Regions from separate parts of the Carboxydothermus ferrireducens DSM 11255 genome, predicted to be linked through region 3. Evidence: riboswitches for the same ligand, from Rfam matches in the RefSeq annotation. Region 3 holds a riboswitch; each other region holds the start of a gene.
The links. A riboswitch is a leader RNA that binds a small molecule or an ion and turns the genes downstream of it on or off. The one in region 3 is predicted to bind cyclic di-GMP.

Region 1 (4,811 bases), on a different contig from region 3:
TAAAGTTGTTCCTCCAGCTTTTTGCGCTCCGTAAGATCTATAAAAGTCTCAATTAACTTTTCGCCGCTTTTAGTTTTAAGTCGTTTAACGATTTTAAGTACAGGCAATTGAGAGCCATCCACTCTATGTAAAATCCGCTCTGCCCAATCCATTTCCTGACCTACCGCTGTAATCGGACATAATCCCTTACTTTCCGGAAATATTTCAAAGCAGCTTTTGCCAATAATCTCTTCCGGAGATGCTCCAATCATCGCAGCAGCTTCCAGGTTTACGTTTTCAATCCTGAAAGTTTTAGCATCAACGACCATAACTCCAGCCGGCATACTGTCAAGAATAAGCCGTAAAAATTCCTCTTGCTCCCTTATTTCTTCTTCCATTTTTTTATATTTTGTTACATCGATAATATAGTGAAGATAGGTGTTTTCATCGATCGGTACCCACCAGATATTCCAGAATAAACCATCCAAATTTACCTCGCAATTTTCTTTTTGCTTTCGGTTTAAAGCCTCATCCGTCCGGCAAAAATAACACTTGGTACCGGGCAGCGGTTTTCCGGTGTTTTCAAAAAATTGACGCTCAACAGGAGAAATAGTTTTTAAATGATGAATGCTGTGCCAGCAATAATCGCCAACTACTGCTCCCCGTTCCTTTGCCACCTGATTTAAGGCAATTATTTGTCGTTCTCTGTTAATGAGATATGTAGGATTGGGTAAGGCTTCTAACATCAAACGGAGCTGTTCTTCTTTACGCCTGTTTTCCTCTTCCAGCGCTTTCCTTTCGGTCAAATCAATAACCAGGGCCAGGCACAATTTTTCTCCCCGGTAGTCAAAAAGCTGCAGGTGAACTTCTACGGGATATAGCGAACCATCCTTCCGCCGGTGTACAGTATAAAAAACAATTTGTTCCTCCTTACCGCTCAGCAAGGGTTCAAGCAGAGCTCTGAAACTTTTAAGGTCAAATTCCGGTTTAAGGTCAAGGGGTGTCATGGTGTTCAATTCTTCCAGGGTATATCCCAGGTTTTTTCTGGCACCACGGTTGACCACATGAAATCTCAATGTTTCAGGGTTAAAAATATAAATTTCATTTAGCGAATCCTCTAATATCTGCCAGTACATGTTTGCATGGATGTTTGCCTCATAAAGCCGCAAGGCCATTTCAACTATGGTTATCAGCACTTGTTCAGTAGCACTTTTCATTACATATCCGTAGGCTGTAACAGAACGAATTTTTTCTACCACTGCTGGTTCAGTATGCGCAGTTAGAAAAACAACGGGCAGCTCACTAATCTGCTGAATTGCCAGCGCTGTTTGTACTCCATCCATCCCTTCTCCCAGCTCAATATCCATTAAGATGAGATCAGGGTACCATCCACCACTTACTTTTTCGACTGCCGCTTCACCGGTTAGAGCAATTTCAACGGTATAACCGTATTTATTCAGGATATTGGCTATGGTTTTTGCTTGAAATTTACTGTCTTCCACGATTAATATTTTTTTATCCTTCAAGCCCCGTCAAGCCTCCCTTTTTTCAAGCTTCCAAAGCTTTCCAAACGTTTCTTGGGGCGGTAATATTTTTTACTTCTTAAATAAAAAAATTCCAATATTTCGACATATTCTTCAAAATTATACCATAATCCTTCCTTTTTGTATATATTTTGTCAGCTCTCAAGTAATGTACCGGACAGATTCCACAGCGAAAATGGAACAGTTTGCGTTGCCAGCCCCTTGGCAACTTTCGCATGCAATAATAAAGCCGACTGGCGGTAAACCAGTCGGCTAATATTAAAAAAGGTTTATCTTTTTTTGTAGTATGTCTTTTTTACGAATTTTTTCGTTTCTGATTTTTGTTCTTTTTCTTTTTTACTTTCTTTTTTTCTTTCCTTTTCTTTCTCCTTTTCTTTTTCCTTATCCTTTTCAACTTTTGCCGGTATTACCTTAACTTCGATAGCATTTCCCGTTAAGGTGTATTTAACACCTACTTTATAACCAGGTTTGATGGTTTTTTCTCCTTTAAGCTTGCCTAATCCTTCAATTTTAGTGTTCTCCGTAATACTAAAGGTTTTTTGTTCACCATTTCCCCGGGCAACGGTGAGATTGTTACCATCAAAAGAAATTACCGTACCGGTATATTCCAGTATTACAGGTTTTGCTTCAACTTTTACAGCTTCGTTGCTTGCCGGATCGTATTTTACTTCTGCTTTATAACCGGCACCCAACTCTCCTTTTACTTCCATGTCCGTATCCGAGGTAATTACAAAAGTTTTTTCTTCGTTTTCTCCTTTAACGGTAAGAGTTTGTCCGTCAAAGGAAGTTACAATCCCTTTAAATTCCTGAAGTTCCTCCTCTTTTTGCTCCAAAAGATTTTCAATTTCTTCCTTTAACTGCTTTAGTTGACTGTAAGACAGGTTGTTTAAAAGGCTTAAATCAAAAGGCAGCGGGTTGTCTGCTGGAGCCGGTACCGGTTGATAAGTTTGATCCGTTACCGATGGGGTAGTATAGGTTGTGTCACTAACAGTTGGAGTCTGGTTGGCATAAACAGTATCACTTACCCCCGGAGTGGTATTAGCTGGCACGGTGGTAGCAGTATCGGCCAACGCAGGTAAAGTAATCCCAAGTAAAAATACCGTTAAAACTAAAACTGCTATCTTCTTCATTAAAATACCCCCTTTAAAATTTTAAACCCTCCTGCCGGAAGGCGGAGGGTTAATAATCCCCTTAACACCTTCGGCAGCTGGCTGGCATAGCCTTACGGCCTTAGCCCCTGTAGCTTTGCGTCGCCGGCTTTCGCCGGGTTTGCCTTTATCGGTAACATCTTCTCTTTTTTACTCTATTATAAAACATAAAGTTAAAATTACAATACTTTTGGCAAAAGAATTTAAATACAAACTTTATATACCGTACTTCCCGTAAACCCGGGAACCAAGAATTTCCGTTGCAACCTCAAATAGCTCAAAAAATTTTTCTTCAGGCAAGTTCGGTGCCTCTTTTAAATAAGATTTTACACCATAGTTACGGAAAGGTATAAGTTTTAACAATGTATACGAATTAAGTTCACGAATAAACCGGGCAATTTTTTTCACTTCCTGCGGATGGTCGTTTAAGCCGGGCACCAATACCGTTCGAACCTCATACAGTACTCCAAGCTGAGACGCCGTATTTAAATTTTGAAAAATTAATTCGTTGGCCACACCGGTCAGCTTTCGGTGCAAAACCGGATCAAAAGCTTTTAAATCGGCCATAATCCCATCGATATTTTGACATAAAGTTAAAAATTTCTCTTCCTCCAGAAAGCAATTAGTATCGACAAAAACCGTAAGATTACTTTTTTCCTTAAGCTTTTTGCTAACTTCCAGGATAAAATCCGCCTGCAGGGTGCATTCCCCGCCGGAAAAGGTTACCCCATCTAAAAAAACTTCGTTTTCCAAAATATAAGCTACTAAATCCCCCGCTTCCCAGAGGGTTGTTTTGGGAGTGGACGAATGGGGACACACCTCCAGACAACGGTCACACCCCTGGCAAATCGCTTTATCCCAGGTTACCTTACCGTCAAGGTTTGTTAAGGCTCCGTCCGGGCACTGTTCAACACATCTACCACAATTCTGGCAGTATTTTTTGGTTTCCGGGTTGTGACAGTACAGGCAGTCAAGATTACATCCCTGAAGAAAGATTGCCATCCGGCTTCCGGGACCGTCGATAAAGCTTACCTCAATAATTTTATTGACTATTCCTCTCACCGATTATCCTTACCTTTCTGGCTTCGGTATTGTTGTTTTTAATGCTTGCTGCTCCAAGCTTTACCGTATCTTCCCGAAGAACCTCGCCTTTTTCGTATTTTAAAACATCGGTTCTTTTTACAAGGTAACCGGTAATCCGGATAAATTCCGAATCGGAAGTGTTGAAAGAAAATACCCTGATTCCCTCTTTTAAAGCCCCCTTGATTATTTTTAAAACCCCTTCCGGGTTTTCCCGGGCAGTACGGTCAAAGATGTAAATATCGCTAATTCCGGTATTGAAATATTTATGGAGCGGACCGATGGTTTTAATCTGGGTAAAGATGTCCGGCTCCTCGCCGTATTTTATCCGCACCCCGGGCGTCACATCGATGTCGCTGTCAATCCCCGACTGGGCATGAAAACCTATCCTGCCGCCGGTACCGTAGCAGTAAGCTCCCGGAACACTTTCTAAAGTATCTTTGGCGGTTTTTAACACTTGTTCGGCATAATCAAGGGCTTCTTTATCCTTACCAAGCTTCAGTCCCGTTAAGTGTTCAAGACATTCGTACAGTCCAAAATATCCGGCCATGGAGGTAAAGCGGGCAAGGGAAATTAAACCTTCTTTAGCTAAAAAGGAAGTTTCAAAAAATTTCGCTTCTTCTACGATAAATTTAGCCCGGGCATTGATAACCTCGGCCTGCGCCAACACTGCATCAGGTAAAACATTCCGGATAAAGTCTTGAAAATCTCTCGCTTTTTTGGCAGCTTCTTTTAAATTTAACCGAACTAAAGTAAAGCTGCCTCCACCAATTAATAAAGTATTATAGCAGCTGGCAACTCCGTAAGCAGGGTCAAGGTCTTCTTTTAATTCCCGGTCGTTGACAAAATACGGTTTTCCAATTTCCAATGCCGTTTTAACCGCCTCTATGGCAAAACTATCGGGAGTTTCTTCATTATATTTTAGGGAAATGTTGGGTACCGCCTGTTTTAGCTCCCGCTCAAGCTTTAAAAGTAACCGTCCAGTACGGGTATCTTTGGGCCCAATGTTCATGTGGACAAACCCATCGGGTAACACCCGGTCTATTTGCACCAAAAACAT
Region 2 (4,811 bases), on a different contig from region 3:
AAAATAGGAAGCTCTTTGGGGATTTTAGCCAAGTTTTCCCGGCGGAAAGTTTCCTTTAACCCTCTTAAAAAATCGTAGTAAAAACTTGCGGTAAATACTCCCCCGCAGTAAGGGTCATTAATGTATTTATCTACTTCTTCGGCATCGCGGGAAAGCCAGTCAAACTCGGTGCGGTTTGGTTTAAACTTTTTATTGTAGTTGCCAAAGCTAAGCTTTGTTAAGCAAACGCTTCTATATTTAGGGCCGTATTTTTCGACTTCTTTTTTGGCCAAAAAGATGCCGAGATTAACAATAGGCCCGGGACCGCAGGAAGTACCCGATAAAATCACACCATCTAAAGTCTCACCATAAAGAGTAATATACCGCTGAGCCAAGAAAGAGCCCATACTGTGGCCAAATAAGATAATTGGAAATTCCGGGTTTTCGTTTTTAACAAAATCAATAAGTTCCTTCATATCCTGAACCATCCGGTTAAATCCATCGGGACCCAAATAGCCTATTTCCTCAATGCTTTTCGCCGTTTTCCCGTGCCCACGGTGGTCGTGGGCAAAGACAAGATAACCTTCTTTGGTTAAAGCCAAAGCAAATCGCTCATAGCGGGCTGCGGTTTCCGCCATACCATGGGCAATGTAAACAATCGCCCGTAGTTTCTGCTCTTTATCCGGAAACCAGCGGTAGCAATAAATTTCCTGTCCGTCACTGGCTTTAAAGAGAAAGTTAAAAGAGCCCATTTTAAACCCTCCAAGCCCATGTTAACGAAATTCATCGAAATTTCGCGCTCAGCCTTCGTCCACCGTTTTTTCCGCAGCTACATTTATCTCCCACCGCTTTCCTTGGCCAGTGGCCCCCTCTCCTAAATTTTTAAACCTAAATCTCTAATCATTTGTAAATCTGTTTCCACTTCCCGGCCTTTAGTTGTTAAATAATGCCCGATTAACATGCCGTTTAACCCCGCCATTAACCCCAGAGCCTGCATATCCCGCAAATTTACCTCCCGACCACCGGCATATCTGATATTTTTATCCGGCAAAATGAAGCGAAAAATTGCAAAAGTCTTGATAACTTCCAGGGGCGATAAAAGTGGCCGGTTTTCCAGTTTTGTTCCTTTAATTGGATTGAGCACGTTTATCGGTATGGCATCAACATCTAATTCTTTTAGCGTAAAAGCAAACTCAATTCGCTGTTCCATAGTTTCTCCCATACCGATAATACCACCACAACATACTTCCATTCCAGCTTTTTTAACATTTTTAATGGTTTCTATCCGTTCATCATAAGTATGAGTTGTAACGATATTGCTAAAAAAACTTCGCGCTGTTTCCAGATTGTGATTATACCGAGTAACTCCGACTTCGCGCAGCTGCATAGCTGCTTTTTCGGTTAATGTCCCCAGGCAAGCGCATAATTCCAGGTTTACTTCCTGACGCAAACGTTTATAAATAGCTAAAATTTTTTTAAAATCCTCGTCCTCCTCGGTCATTCCCAGACCGGACGTTACCAAATCAAAACGATGGGCCCCGGCCGCTTCCATAGCCTTGGCTTTTGCCAAGATTTTTTCTTCCTCGAGCATTTCAGTGGGTGTAATTTCTGTATGATGATGGACCGATTGAGCGCAAAAGGCACAGTCCTCAGGACAATGACCGGTTTTTACACTGATGATTGAACATAACTCCACCTTATCCCCCACGTACTTTTCCCTGATCTTGGCCGCCATTGCTGCCAATATCAGAATATCTGCGCCCTCAGCCTGCGCAAGCTCCAGCGCTTCAGATTGATTAATTTGTCCGCCATCCAGTACTTTTTGGGTTAAGGCTACTATCCGATTAAACATGGCTCTACCCCCTCTCTCGGTTTATAGTTATAATACCGGTTGAATTTCACATTTGTCAACGTTTTTTATTTTATAGTTAACAAAAACTCCGTTCGCCAGAAGAATAATTTTTTTTGAGGGCCTTCCGGTCTAATAACTTGATGCCGAAAAAAGCCTTTTTTTAGTAAATAAAGCAAAAAGAGAAACCTTGCATTTTTATAAAAAACAAGGTTTCTCTCAAGTCTTTTCTTTTATAAACTTACAAAATCTTACTTTTTCCGGTTTTCTTACTTATTTATCTCCGCAAGAGGTTTGCCACCGCTACCTACATTGTCCAAAGAATTTTCCCGAATTATTACAATAAAAGCTTGAGGTGGAATATTCAGCGTAGAACTTGCTGCATCGGTAAGATTTTTAATAAGCTCCGCTTTTTTTTCCTTGGACATAGGTCCTGCATCAATCTGGATTACCGGCATTCCTTTCCCTCCTTCCCAACTTTTATAATCATAATCACTTCTTAATTTATTTTAACTTAAATGCAATATTCTTTAAATCCTCAGCTACCCCTGAAATTTCTTCAATCGCTGCCGTTAATTGTTGAGCCATCGCACTTTGTTCCTCACTTATCGCTGCCAGGTTTTGAATGCTCTGTATTAATTCATTGAGTCTATGTAAGCTTTGATTTATCTTGTTTCTAATATCCTGGGCCGAAAACTTGGTTTGCTGGGCAAGTTTTCTTATTTCTTCCGCTACCACCGCAAAGCCCCGACCTTTGTCTCCCACTCGGGCAGCTTCAATCGCCGCATTTAAGCCTAAAATATGTGTTTTATCGGAAATTATATTGATTAAGTTAACAATTTCCTGAATACCTGCAATTTCTGCTTGAAGTTCCGTTGATTCACCGGCAATTCGCTGGTTTGTATTTGCCAACTCCGCAGCTGAAGTACTAAATTCCGTTGCCGACTCCCTAATTTCGCCGGTGACTCGAGCTAAATCGGCCGACATATTAATTACCATATCCTGGGTTTCCGTACTGAAAGCTACCGCCATTGCTCCTACAACGCCTTCCTCATCAGTTATAGGAATTACCGTTGCAATATATGGAAATCCAAATTTGCTTTGTTCTTTTTCAACCCTGGCAACAATTTTTTTGTTTTGCTTCATCGCTCTCTCCATTAATGTTCCTTCCACTATTTTATCTCCCGGCTTAAACCCAAAATCAATTCGCCCCGGACGATAATACAAATACTTTTCCAGATCAGAAACTATAAACGTTGCGTCTTCAGTAAATAATTTTTGATAATCAGAAACAGTTTCCAGGATTTTATTTATTTTCATTTCTCTATCCCCTCCCTTTAAATTAATATAAAAACCTCCTGCCCAAAGGCGGAGGCTTAACTCTAAATCCACACCTTCGGCAGCTGGCTGGCATAGCCTTACGGCTTTAGCCCCTGTAGCTTTGCGTCGCCGGCTTTCGCCGGGTTTGCCCTTGACAAAACATTATTTTTATTATTAATATTTGAAAAATTGTAAATTTTGCAACCTTTTTATACTTATGGTAGAACATCACTAAAAAACCTGTCAAGAAATAAAAAAGCCCCCTGCCAATTAATTTTCGGCAGGGTGACTTATTGGTTATTATCAACTATTACACCCGGAAGCGGGCAGCTATTTTCTCAAGTTCTGCTGCTAAAGACGCTAATTCTTCAGAAGAAGCCGAAATTTCTTCCATAGCCGCAGTTTGCCCTTCCGTTGTCGCTACAACATTCTGGACTCCTGCAGATATTTCTTCCGCAGCAGTAGCAACATCCTGAATCTGCCGGGCAACTTCTTCAATGGAAGCAACGATTTCTTTAAATTTCTTACCAACTTCAAGTACCGTTCCGCTCCCTTTTTTGACCTTCTGGCTACTCGCAGACATTACATCAATTGCCATTTATTTCCCTTTTAGCACCCAAATCCAAAAGAATAAATGACAATTTGTGTATCATGTTCACTATTAAACCTTAAACTTATTTACAGTATTTTCCATATCAGTAGCAATTAAATTTAAATTCTGGGCAATAGCCGCCAGTTCTTCCGAAGATGCTGAAAGCTCTTCGGAAGTAGCCGCTACTTCTTCAGCAGCCGCTGAACTTTCTTCTGTTACTGCACTTACTTGCTGAATTTTATCTGCTATCTCGTCCACCGCCTGTAAAATATCGCCAAAGGCTAATACAGAAGATTCAACAGCCTTAATTTGTTCTTTAATAAAAGCATCAACATTGTCCGAGGTCTTTATTACTTCATTAGCATCGTTTTGTACTGATAATATTATTTTTGTAATTTCATCGGTGGAACTTTTGGACTTCTCGGCAAGTTTTCGGACTTCTTCGGCTACTACGGCAAATCCTTTACCGGCTTCACCCGCCCGGACTGCTTCAATGGCCGCATTTAAGGCCAGTAAATTCGTCTGGTCGGAAATCTCGGTTATGGCGTTTGTGACATTGTTTATATTCATGATTGAAGCGGCAAGAGTTTTTATCTTTTCAACTACCAACTCAAACGCTGATTTTATTTGCTGGATGGATTTTACGAGATTATCCATTTCTTTTTTACCCGCATTGGCTTTAGTTGCTGTATTTTCAGTTAACGCTGCTATGTTTGTTAAATCCTGAGCCTGCGTTGAAGCTCCAGCTGAAACCTGCTGCATTGCTTTAGCAACCTCCTGGGCTGATGCTGCCATCTCCTCGGAAGTTGCCGAAAGATTTTCCGATTCTTTAGTAAGTAAAGTGGATTTTTCCTTTATTTGGGTCGCAATTTCACTAAAGGACTGTACCATAACGTTCATGCTGGAAGCAAGAATTCCTACTTCATCTTTGCTATCGTAATCGATGGTTACACTCAGGTCTCCTTTAGCTATTTGATCTACCTTGGCGGTTAAATCAGTGAGGGGTTTTGCAACCTTTCTTATTGTTAAAATCATCGTTAGCACTGATAAGAAAATACTGAATAAAATAAT
Region 3 (4,811 bases):
AACACGGGCATCCTCTACCGCATCCAACTGCACAATTGTTCGCCGTAGCTCCTCCTGCAGCGCCCGCTGGTAGTTAACCTGGTTTTCAAAATCACTGGCACCTAACTTGGTCTGGTCAAATAACTCAAAGCCAATACCGCTGTTTGTTTCTAACACCCCGGCACTGGCCAGTTTAATCCGGGCCTCATAAACTTGACTTTTGGGAACCAAAATCGTTGTCCCCTCATCGCCAAGCTTGTAATTTATTTTCCATTCCTTCAACTTTTCCGCAATAGCTCCCGCTTCTTTGGCATCTAAACCGGTAGCCAAAGGAGTATAACTGGGCCGTCCCAAAAAAATATACCCGAGCAACAATGACAGTACCGCCGTAAGTAGTAAAATCCCGTAAACCCGCTTTTGAAAGCTGCTTAAATTTTGGAAACGTTCCTTTATACTTGCCAGGAGGCTCTGAAAATCCATTTATTTCCCCCTATTCCGTCCATGATTAAATCTGCATCCGGCTAATTTCCTGATAGGCCTCAACTATTTTGTTGCGAACCTCCACCGCTAATTCCAAACTCAATTTAGCTTCCTGGGCCAAAATTAAAACCTGGTGAATATCATCCACTTTCCCGGCTAAAAAATCCTGGGTCACTTGCTCGGCTTTCAGCTGTTTTTCGTTAACTTTATCTAAAGCCTCAGCAAGTTTCTTTTCAAAATCTAAAGTTTTTGTTGATTGTGCCGAATTATTAGGCAGGATAGTTTTGGAAAAAGAAATGCCGGTAATCTCCATAATAACCCCTCCTAACGGCTAAGCTCGAGAGCCTTCGCATACATGGCTTTAGCCGTATTGAACACCGTAACATTGGCTTCGTACGCCCTCTGAGCAGCCAGTAAATTTACTATCTCATCGTTGATATTAACGTTGGGATATTTTACTAAACCGGTATTGGGATCCGCATCGGGATGGTTAGGGTTAAAGACATAGCGGTAGGGAGTTTTGGTATCTTCTACAATCTGACTGACCCTGACCCCGCCGCCTTTAAACCCGGTCTTCGCCTCCAGAATTTCCTCAAAAACCACGTCTTTTCGATTGTAGGTACCACCTGCAGGCGTCCGGGTAGTGTTGGCATTGGCAATGTTATCCACTATCGTATCCAGCCATAAACGGTGGGCGGTAAGGGCCGAAGCGGTTATTTGGAAAGAACTAAAAAATGCCATCTACACTTACCTCCTTCCACCGGTAATCACCATTTCTAAAGAAGCAAGGGTGCCTTTTAACCGCTCCACAGCCGTTTCATAATAAAGCTGGTTATAAGCCAAATCTACCATTTCCGTTTCGATGTCCACGTTATTTTTGTCAATTCTCATGGCAGTAGAAGTTTCTCGCTTAACTTCTGCAAAAGGTAAACTGAACCCTTTAGCAGTTAGATGGCGAGGATGGGTAGTTTTTAAAGAAAAATTACCTTTTTTTTGGTTTAAAAATTCCTGAACCTTTTCCTCAAACACCACTACTTCCTTCCGGTACCCCGGAGTATTGACGTTGGCAATGTTATGGGCAATCGCCTGCTGGCGGATTGTCGCAGCATCAATCCCCAGTTTCAAAAGGTTGTAGGTAACCCCTCCAAAAAGGTCCATCCGCTTCTCCCCTTTTTTCATAACTTTCTATATATATTTGACAAAATGAGCTAAATTCCTTTACCTTCTCAATTTTATTTTAACTTTTTCCAAAAAAAATTCAGCAAGATATCTTTGCTTTCACAAAAAATAAAAACCTCCTGCCCAAGGAGGCTTTAATCCCTACCCCCGGCAGCTGGCTGGCATAGCGGTTACCCGCCTTAGCCCCTTTAGCTTTGCGTCGCCGGCTTTCGCCGGTTTTGCCAAACTTTTCGAGGAAATCTTTCACAAAAATTAACTTATAAAAAATAACGAAAATTGTCAATATAAAACGAAAACAAAAAAAGAGGGTCTACACCCTCTCGTCCAGCAAAAGCCCTATGGTTTTGGTCAGGTCGGTAAACGCCGTTTTTAAATGCTCTAAGCTAACTCGTTTTAATACCCGGTTTTTCAGCTTATCAATGACATACCCCACTTCTTCCTGCTCATCATAAACAAATTCCAGCGCCGGGTTTAAAAAGTTGATTACCCGGTGAAACACATCCGCCGCAAGCTTCGGGATAAACTCCTTTTCTCCGTCATACTCCGGCTCATACCGCACTTCATCGGCAGTCTTTTTTATCTCCGGTACTTTCGGCTTTACCTGCTCCCGGTATTTTTGTAAAAACAATGGGTCAATATTGGGTATAATCACCATTTATCCCCCCTTTGTGGGGAATTAACGTTTTTTATCTAAGAAAATACCTTCCACTTGAAAGCCTTTTGCTAAATATGAATTAATCACCTTTTTTTCTCTTTTCACTTTTTCAATTTCTGTTAAAATTTTTTTCTTTTCCTCTTCTAAAAGCTTTATCGTTTTTTCATACACCGGTAATAATTCCTGAATTTCCTCAATCGTAATCTCTTCTTCTCCCGAATAATATTTTTTAAATTTTTCATTTATTTTCTGGAATTCATCAGTTATCACCAATTCATCTTTTGAAGATGTAATTTTTTCCTGAAGCCTTTTAAGCTCATTAAGAATTTCCTTAGAAGTTTTCACCATTATCATCCTTTAAATAGTAGCTTTCTCTTTAGCAGCAGCCGCTTGAACCCAGGCTTCTCTCAGTTCTTCCAAGTGTTTTTGCACTTCTTCGATACTCTGGCGGTCTTTCTTGACACTTCCATGAATTAGCCGGTACATAAAGTAATCATAAAGCTGATAAAGATTTTTGGAAATTTCATAATCCATATCCAGAGTAACCATCAATTCGGAAATTATGTCCTGCGTACGGCTGATATAATAGCTAAAATCATCGTATTTTTTCTCATCCAAAGCCTTAAGCCCTTGTTTTAAAAATTTAATTGCACCGTCATACAGCATAATTAATAATTTTTCCGGCGGGGCGGTAGCGATATTTTGTGTTTGGTATTGAGCATAGGGGTTATTCATTTATCTCACCTCGATTATTTCTTAGCAGACTGTAAGCCAATTTGTGCCGCTAACCAGTTACTTTGAGTCTGTAATCCAGCCATTGCTTTTTCTAACATGGTAAATTTATTCCAGAGTTCTTCTTCTTTTCTCGTTAAATAATCGTTAAACCGATCAATTTGTTCCTGGATATCTTTTATTTGTTCGGCAAGAGACTTATCTTTAGTCACCAGAATAGCATCGGTATGGGCGCCATTGGCTGTGGCATAAATAGCTAAACTTTCGACATAGGGCTTTAACCGGTCCATTACCCCATTTGCTGCGGCATTGGTGAAAATTTCCCCTACAGCTTTTGCATTTTGCTTGATGAGCTCCGTAAGTTTATTTTCATCCAAGGAAAGGGTGGCTTCCTTTCCGGAAGTAGATATGCCTATAGCCATTAAACTATTTAAAGTAACCGTCTTGCCATTGTAGGTTGCAGTTTCGGTAAGACCGGAAACAGCACTTCCCACTATCTGTCTTAATTGAAACATGATTTGCTGGGCAGTGGCATCTCCCTGCAAAACTCCTTTTGTTTTGGTATTGGGGTCATAAGCAGTTTTTGTTGCTAAATCGTTCATTAAATCATTATACTGGTTTACAAAAGTTTTTACTTTATCGATTATTGTTGCTGTATCATTGTCAACCGTTAAAGTAACTGTTCCCGTTTTCTTTAAAGTTAAAGTTACTCCATAGATGGCATCGGAAATGTTGTTGGAACTTCTGGTTAATGTTAAACCGTTAATAACCACCTGGGCATCGGTTCCCGCTTGCACGATAGTTACCGGATTACCATTAGCATCAGCCAATCCAAGAACTTGCAAAGCATCGCCGGTAACGGCAGTAAAGGAAATGGAATTTGCTGCACCAGTCGTATTAGCCGTTAGTAACAGCTTATTGTCCACTATTGAAGCTGTAACTCCTGCTTTGGCGTTGTTGATTTTATCCCGAATACTTACTAATGTATCAGTTGGACCAATCGAGATTACGATATCATTGCCTAAACTATCCTTTTGCACTACTCCACCAATGGCAATTTTAAAAGATGTAGAATTTAAATTTAAAGGAGTTGTGACTGAAGTTTGTTGTTTCGAAGCAATAATATAACTTTGAGCTAAAGTTTTAACCTCTATATTGTAGCTACCTTTTACAGCAGTAGATTGGGCCGACGCTGTTAAAACATTCACATCTGACGAGGTCGCAATTAAATTAGTATATAGAGAAGAACTCATTAATGAGTTTATTGTAGTATAAAGACTACTTAATTTGGATTTAATTTGTCCCCAGGCCGTTCTCACCGCTTCCAAATTTGACTTTCTTTGCTGTAAGTTTTCCAAGGGTTTTCTTTCCACCTGCATTAACTGTTCTATAATTTTATTGGTATCAAGACCAGACGCCAAACCACCAATTTGAATGGGCATTGCCCTCACCTCTTAAATTTTAGTATCAACCAAAATCCCTAATAATTTCTTAATCTCCGCCACTATTTCTAAAACCTGATGCGGCGGAATTTCCCTGATTACTTCTTTGGTCTCGGCATTAATTACCTTTACCATCAGCTCCTGTGAGTCCTGATGGATTTCAAATTTTAATTCCGTAGGAGTAAAGGAGTTTACAATTTTTGTTAATCTTTGTAATTCTTTTTCTAAAAATTTTACATCACTGCTCTCTGATAAACCTACATCATCCCGACTTTGTAATCCATTCTTACCTACTAATTCCTGTTTTTTATCCGCTCCTACTATAATTCCTATCGATTGAAAAT
Region 4 (4,811 bases), on a different contig from region 3:
TGGTGGGATAGACAAACCGAAATTGATGTAGTTGGGCTTAATAAGGATTCGGGAGAAATTATCTTTGGTGAATGCAAATACCAGAACCGTAAAGTTGGTTATGAAGTTTATAGCAATTTAATTGCAAAAGCGCAAAAAGTACAGTGGAATAAAGGAAAGCGAAACGAGAGTTTTATAATTTTCAGTAAAGAAGGGTTTTCTTCTGAACTTATTGAAGCGGCTAAAAAAAATAAGAATTTATATTTATTTGATTTTAAAAATTTTTCGTTAGTTTAAAAAGGGCTACCGAAAAAAGTAGCCTTTTTTCTAAAGAGGTTCGCTGTTTTCAATATCCTTCATATATGTTATTATTGATAAAAAATTTTGGGGGAGCGGGGAATGAGTCAGTACTACCGGGGGGTTTTACTTACTTTTTTATCGGCGGCGGGTTTTGGTTTACTTCCGATTTTTGCGGTGTTTGCGTATAAGGAGGGAGCTTCGCCCTATACGCTGCTTTTTTGGCGGTTTTTCTTGGCGGGGCTTATTTTTCAGGTTTATAACTATTATGTTCATAAGGGTTTTGGCATTACCAAAAAAGAGATTTTATATGTTTTGGCGATGGGGATTTTATATACAATACAGTCTTCCTGCTTTTTTCTTTCGGTTAAATACATTTCAGCATCGCTGACATCGTTAATCTTTTATACTTACCCGGCGCTGGTGGCGATTTTATCAAGCATAGTCTATAAAGACCGGCTGGGGTTTAAAGGATTTGTTGCGGTAGCCTTAGCCTTTGCCGGTCTAATTTTGGTTTTGGGGAATATAAGCGGCAAATTAAATCCAACTGGGGTACTTTTTGCTCTGGCTACGGCGTTAGTTTATTCGGTTTATATAACGCTGGGGAAAAAGGTTTTAACACAAATTCCCTCTCTAACCGCCAGCAGTTTTATTGCAGTTTTTGCGGCGATTTGTTTTCTGGTGGTCGGTTTATTAAGCGGCACTCTTGATCTTCTGCCCCCGGAAAAAGTGTGGTTTTCAATTTCCGGTATTGTGGTATTTTCTACCCTTCTTGCAATGTTTACCTTTTTTCGGGGAATTGAGCTTTTGGGACCGGCCCGTGCTTCGATTATTAGCATGTTTGAACCGGTGATAACGGTTATTTTTGCGGCCCTGTTATTTGCGGAAAAATTAACTCCCGGGCAAATTGCCGGAGGCGTGCTGGTGCTTTTCGGAGCATACTTGGTAGCCAAAGTAGAAAATTAGGGACAGTCCCCTTTTTTATACTTAAAGTATAGTTTTAGGGACTGTCCCTAAAATTATTACTTCCCGGAGGGGGGAGGGGTAAAGACCCGTTGAGCCAGTTCGGCATCTAAAGTGTAAATGGCATGCTGGTCATTTTGGATCCGGGAGAGTTTCTTTACGAGATTACCAAATGTTTCTTCTTCCTCCATCTGCTCATCGATAAACCATTTTAAAAAGCTTATCGTGGCGTGCTCTTTTTCTTCCAGGGCGATATCGCTTAAAGCGTAAATACGTTTGGTGACAATTTGCTCGTGTTCATAAGCTTTGGTGAACACGTCCAAGATAGAAGCGTACTCGTTTTGGGGTTGATCGATACCGGAAATAAATATCCTTCCTCCCCGTTGATTTATGTAGTCAAAAAATTTCATGGCGTGGAAGGTTTCTTCCTGGACCTGGACCCGAAAGAAATTGGCAAAGCCGTCTAACCCCTGGTCGTGGCAGTAAGCGGCCATGGCAAGATAAAGATGAGCCGAATAAAACTCCCATTTAAGCTGTTCGTTTAAAGCGGCTAAAAGCTTTTGGCTAAGCATAGACATACCTCCCTGGTGGAAATTACTTAATTAAGTATAACATTAATTAAGGGTAGATATGAAGCCGTTTATTAAGGGCTAAGAGTAAATTTCTTTTTCCTAAAAAGGTATAAACAGGCGGCTACTATTTCCTGATCATATAATTTGCCGGCACCGGCTTCAATTTCTTTTAGCGCGGCTTTAATGCCTAAAGATGGGCGGTAGGGACGATGAGCGCTCATAGCTTCGACAACATCGGCAACAGCTATAATTTTGGCCTCAAGGTAAATTTCATCCCCTTTAAGGCCGTTGGGATAACCGCTACCATCAATACGTTCGTGATGTTGTAGTACAAATTCGCTAATGGGGTAGTCGAAATCAACATCATTTAATAGGTTGTAACCGGTAAGGGGATGAGTTTTAATTAGTTCAAATTCGGGTTTTAAAAGTTTACCCGGTTTATTTAAAATTTCAATTGGTATTCCAATTTTTCCGACATCATGGAGAAGGCTTGCTATGTAGATACTTTTTAATACCGGTGGAGGGCATCCAAGCTCCTGGGCAATGGCTACCGCAATTCGTGCTACGTTTTCCTGATGGCCGGAAGTATAAGGATCTCGTATCTCGAGAATTTTTGAAACAAGTTTTACACTTTGAAGATTTTTAGCTTCATTGATTAAATTAGTAAGCTTAAATGTTTTGACTTCTGACTGCAGGAGTTTAAAATAAAAAAGGCGGAAATCAAAACTTTGATTGCAATCAATATCTACTTTGACAATTAAGTTTTTCGAAGTCTGTAAAATTACTCCTTTTTTTGGAGTTAGAGAATGCTTGGTGGCTTTAAGTGTTGGAAACATGCGAAAAATATTAAAATTTGCAAAATCTATTTTTTCTTGTTGAAACAATTGGTAAAACTGCTGGTTTGCTGCAATTAAATTTCCTTCCCAGTCGGTTAATAATAAGGCGCGACTTGATGCATGAAAACTTTTTTCAAAGATATTGGCTTTTCGGGCCAAGCAATTCTCCCTCCTCAAAAACAAAAAACCTCCTGCCCAAGGAGGTTTTTAGTTCATCCTTCGGCAGCTGGCTGGCATGGCGAAAATTCGCTTTAGCCCCTGTAGCTTTGCGTCACCGGCTTTCGCCGGTTTTGCCTTTATCGACAAAAATATTTAATTTTCAACAAAAATATTACAAAAAAATGACAATTTTGTAAAGATAGAAGTTGAAAAAATGTTAAATATTTGTCTACTCAAATTAAAAAGAAATATGGTATTTTTTAAACCAGTAATTTAGTTGAATTAAATACGCCATAATCTGGGTATCGCCCATTAACTGGCCAAACCAGGGGCGGGCGTTTGGGGGAGAGGGATTGGTGATTAGTTTTCGGACCTCGTTTTCATCTATCAGGAAGTTAATCGGGGAAGAGTTTTCGGCCAAGATTTGCGTTAGTGCTTCTCTTACCAGTTTGGTATAAAGCGGATGATGAGTTTTGGGATAAGGAGATTTTTTACGCTTGAGGATGTAGTCCGGAATAAGATCCGCTACTGCCTGCCGTAGTAAACCTTTTTCCTGGCCTCCAGCGGTTTTAAAGTGCCAGGGAACATTCCACAAATATTCCACCAGCCGGTGGTCGCAATACGGTACTCGCACTTCCAGACCCCAGGCCATGGTCATCCGGTCTTTACGGTCCAGTAATATAGGCATCCAGCGGGTGAGGGTAAGGTAAGTTATTTCCCGAAGCCTTTTTTCTTCCGGGGATAATCCGGAAATTTCAGGAATTTCTTCTAAAGCTTCGTGATAGCGTTTCTGGACATATTCATCGGGCTTTAATTCGGCAATTAAATCTTGTCTAAAAAGGGTTTTTCGGCGGTCTAAGCTTAGAGCCCAGGGGAAGGTCTTGGCTTCAAGGGCTTCTTTTCTAAAAAACCAGGGATAGCCGCCGAAAATTTCGTCGGCACATTCTCCCGATAAGCCCACGGTGGCTTCTTTTTTTATTTCCCGGCTAAAAAGCCACAGGGATGAATCAATATCGACCATACCGGGAAGGTCGCGGGCGGTTAAAGCCGGAAATAGTGCGTCAAAAAGTTCTTCTTGAGTTAACACGATATTACGATGAAGGGTGTTAAACTCTTTGGCAACCAAAGGGATAAACATAGCATCGCAATTGGGCTGAAAAGCACTTTCGGTAAAATACAGCTCGTTTTCCGCATAATCCACCGAAAAGGTGTTTAGAGTTTCGCCACGGCTATGAAGGTGGCGGGCGGCAAAAGCAGTAATTACCGTTGAGTCAAGACCCCCGGATAAAAGGGTGCAAATGGGTACATCGGAAACCAACTGGCGAATAACCGCGTCTTCTAAAAGTTCCCGGGTTTTTTTCACCGTAGTGGGGAAATCATCGGGATGGGGATTAGAAGTAAGACGCCAGTAGGGTTTTATAAATAAACCTTCCGGGTTAAATACGGCATAATCGCCGGGAAGTAGTTCGGAAATATGTGCAAAAACTCCCATTCCCGGGGTGCGGGCGGGACCCAAAAACAATACTTCTTTTAAGCCATCGGTGGAAAGCCTGGAAGGGATGTCGGGGTGAAGAAGAAGGGCTTTAATTTCAGAAGCAAAAATCAAGGTATCATTTACCAGAGCATAAAAAAGGGGCTTTACTCCGAGCCGGTCCCGGGCTAAAAAAAGCTGGTTTTCTTTTTCATCGAAAATGGCAAAGGCAAAGATACCGTTTAATTTAGAAAGACATTCTTTGCCCCATTCAATGTAGGAAACCAGTAAAACTTCGGTATCACAGGTGGTGTAAAAATGGTGTCCCCGAGTTTCTAACTCATCCCGAAGCTCTTTGGTATTATAGAGCTCACCGTTGTAAACGATAACGTACTGCAAATCCCCGTAGGTGCGAATCATCGGTTGCCGCCCCCGCTCCGGATCGATGACCGTCAGTCGCCGGTGTCCAAGAATGATATTTTCCGAATGCCAAATACCTAAAGCGTCTGGACCGCGGTGGGTAAGGGATTGGGT

Region 1: another riboswitch for cyclic di-GMP. It lies ahead of CARFE_RS16490 (DUF5666 domain-containing protein); the one in region 3 lies ahead of flgB (flagellar basal body rod protein FlgB).
Region 2: another riboswitch for cyclic di-GMP. It lies ahead of CARFE_RS16790 (methyl-accepting chemotaxis protein); the one in region 3 lies ahead of flgB (flagellar basal body rod protein FlgB).
Region 4: another riboswitch for cyclic di-GMP. It lies ahead of CARFE_RS14185 (HD-GYP domain-containing protein); the one in region 3 lies ahead of flgB (flagellar basal body rod protein FlgB).

What each region holds. Positions count from the first base shown of each region.
Region 1 is NZ_KE386562.1:62,794-67,604, reverse strand. It holds gene CARFE_RS15820 (diguanylate cyclase) at 1-1,505, opposite strand, end outside; gene CARFE_RS16490 (DUF5666 domain-containing protein) at 1,793-2,653, opposite strand; cyclic di-GMP riboswitch class I at 2,723-2,807, opposite strand; gene CARFE_RS15335 (YjjW family glycine radical enzyme activase) at 2,888-3,733, opposite strand; gene CARFE_RS0113470 (YjjI family glycine radical enzyme) at 3,714-4,811, opposite strand, start outside.
Region 2 is NZ_KE386562.1:69,207-74,017, reverse strand. It holds gene CARFE_RS0113525 (alpha/beta hydrolase) at 1-731, opposite strand, end outside; gene bioB (biotin synthase BioB) at 854-1,831, opposite strand; gene dmpI (4-oxalocrotonate tautomerase DmpI) at 2,098-2,286, opposite strand; gene CARFE_RS16790 (methyl-accepting chemotaxis protein) at 2,333-3,148, opposite strand; cyclic di-GMP riboswitch class I at 3,224-3,308, opposite strand; gene CARFE_RS0113500 (methyl-accepting chemotaxis protein) at 3,459-3,746, opposite strand; gene CARFE_RS16785 (methyl-accepting chemotaxis protein) at 3,810-4,811, opposite strand, start outside.
Region 3 is NZ_ATYG01000014.1:28,189-32,999, reverse strand. It holds gene fliF (flagellar basal-body MS-ring/collar protein FliF) at 1-459, opposite strand, end outside; gene fliE (flagellar hook-basal body complex protein FliE) at 485-772, opposite strand; gene flgC (flagellar basal body rod protein FlgC) at 784-1,200, opposite strand; gene flgB (flagellar basal body rod protein FlgB) at 1,207-1,617, opposite strand; cyclic di-GMP riboswitch class I at 1,785-1,871, opposite strand; gene CARFE_RS0105920 (hypothetical protein) at 1,949-2,293, opposite strand; gene CARFE_RS0105915 (hypothetical protein) at 2,315-2,641, opposite strand; gene fliS (flagellar export chaperone FliS) at 2,651-3,028, opposite strand; gene fliD (flagellar filament capping protein FliD) at 3,043-4,467, opposite strand; gene CARFE_RS14465 (flagellar protein FlaG) at 4,480-4,811, opposite strand, start outside.
Region 4 is NZ_ATYG01000009.1:55,779-60,589, forward strand. It holds gene CARFE_RS0103785 (ATP-binding protein) at 1-276, shown strand, start outside; gene CARFE_RS14180 (DMT family transporter) at 379-1,242, shown strand; gene CARFE_RS0103795 (ferritin) at 1,299-1,811, opposite strand; gene CARFE_RS14185 (HD-GYP domain-containing protein) at 1,883-2,806, opposite strand; cyclic di-GMP riboswitch class I at 2,866-2,952, opposite strand; gene asnB (asparagine synthase (glutamine-hydrolyzing)) at 3,045-4,811, opposite strand, start outside.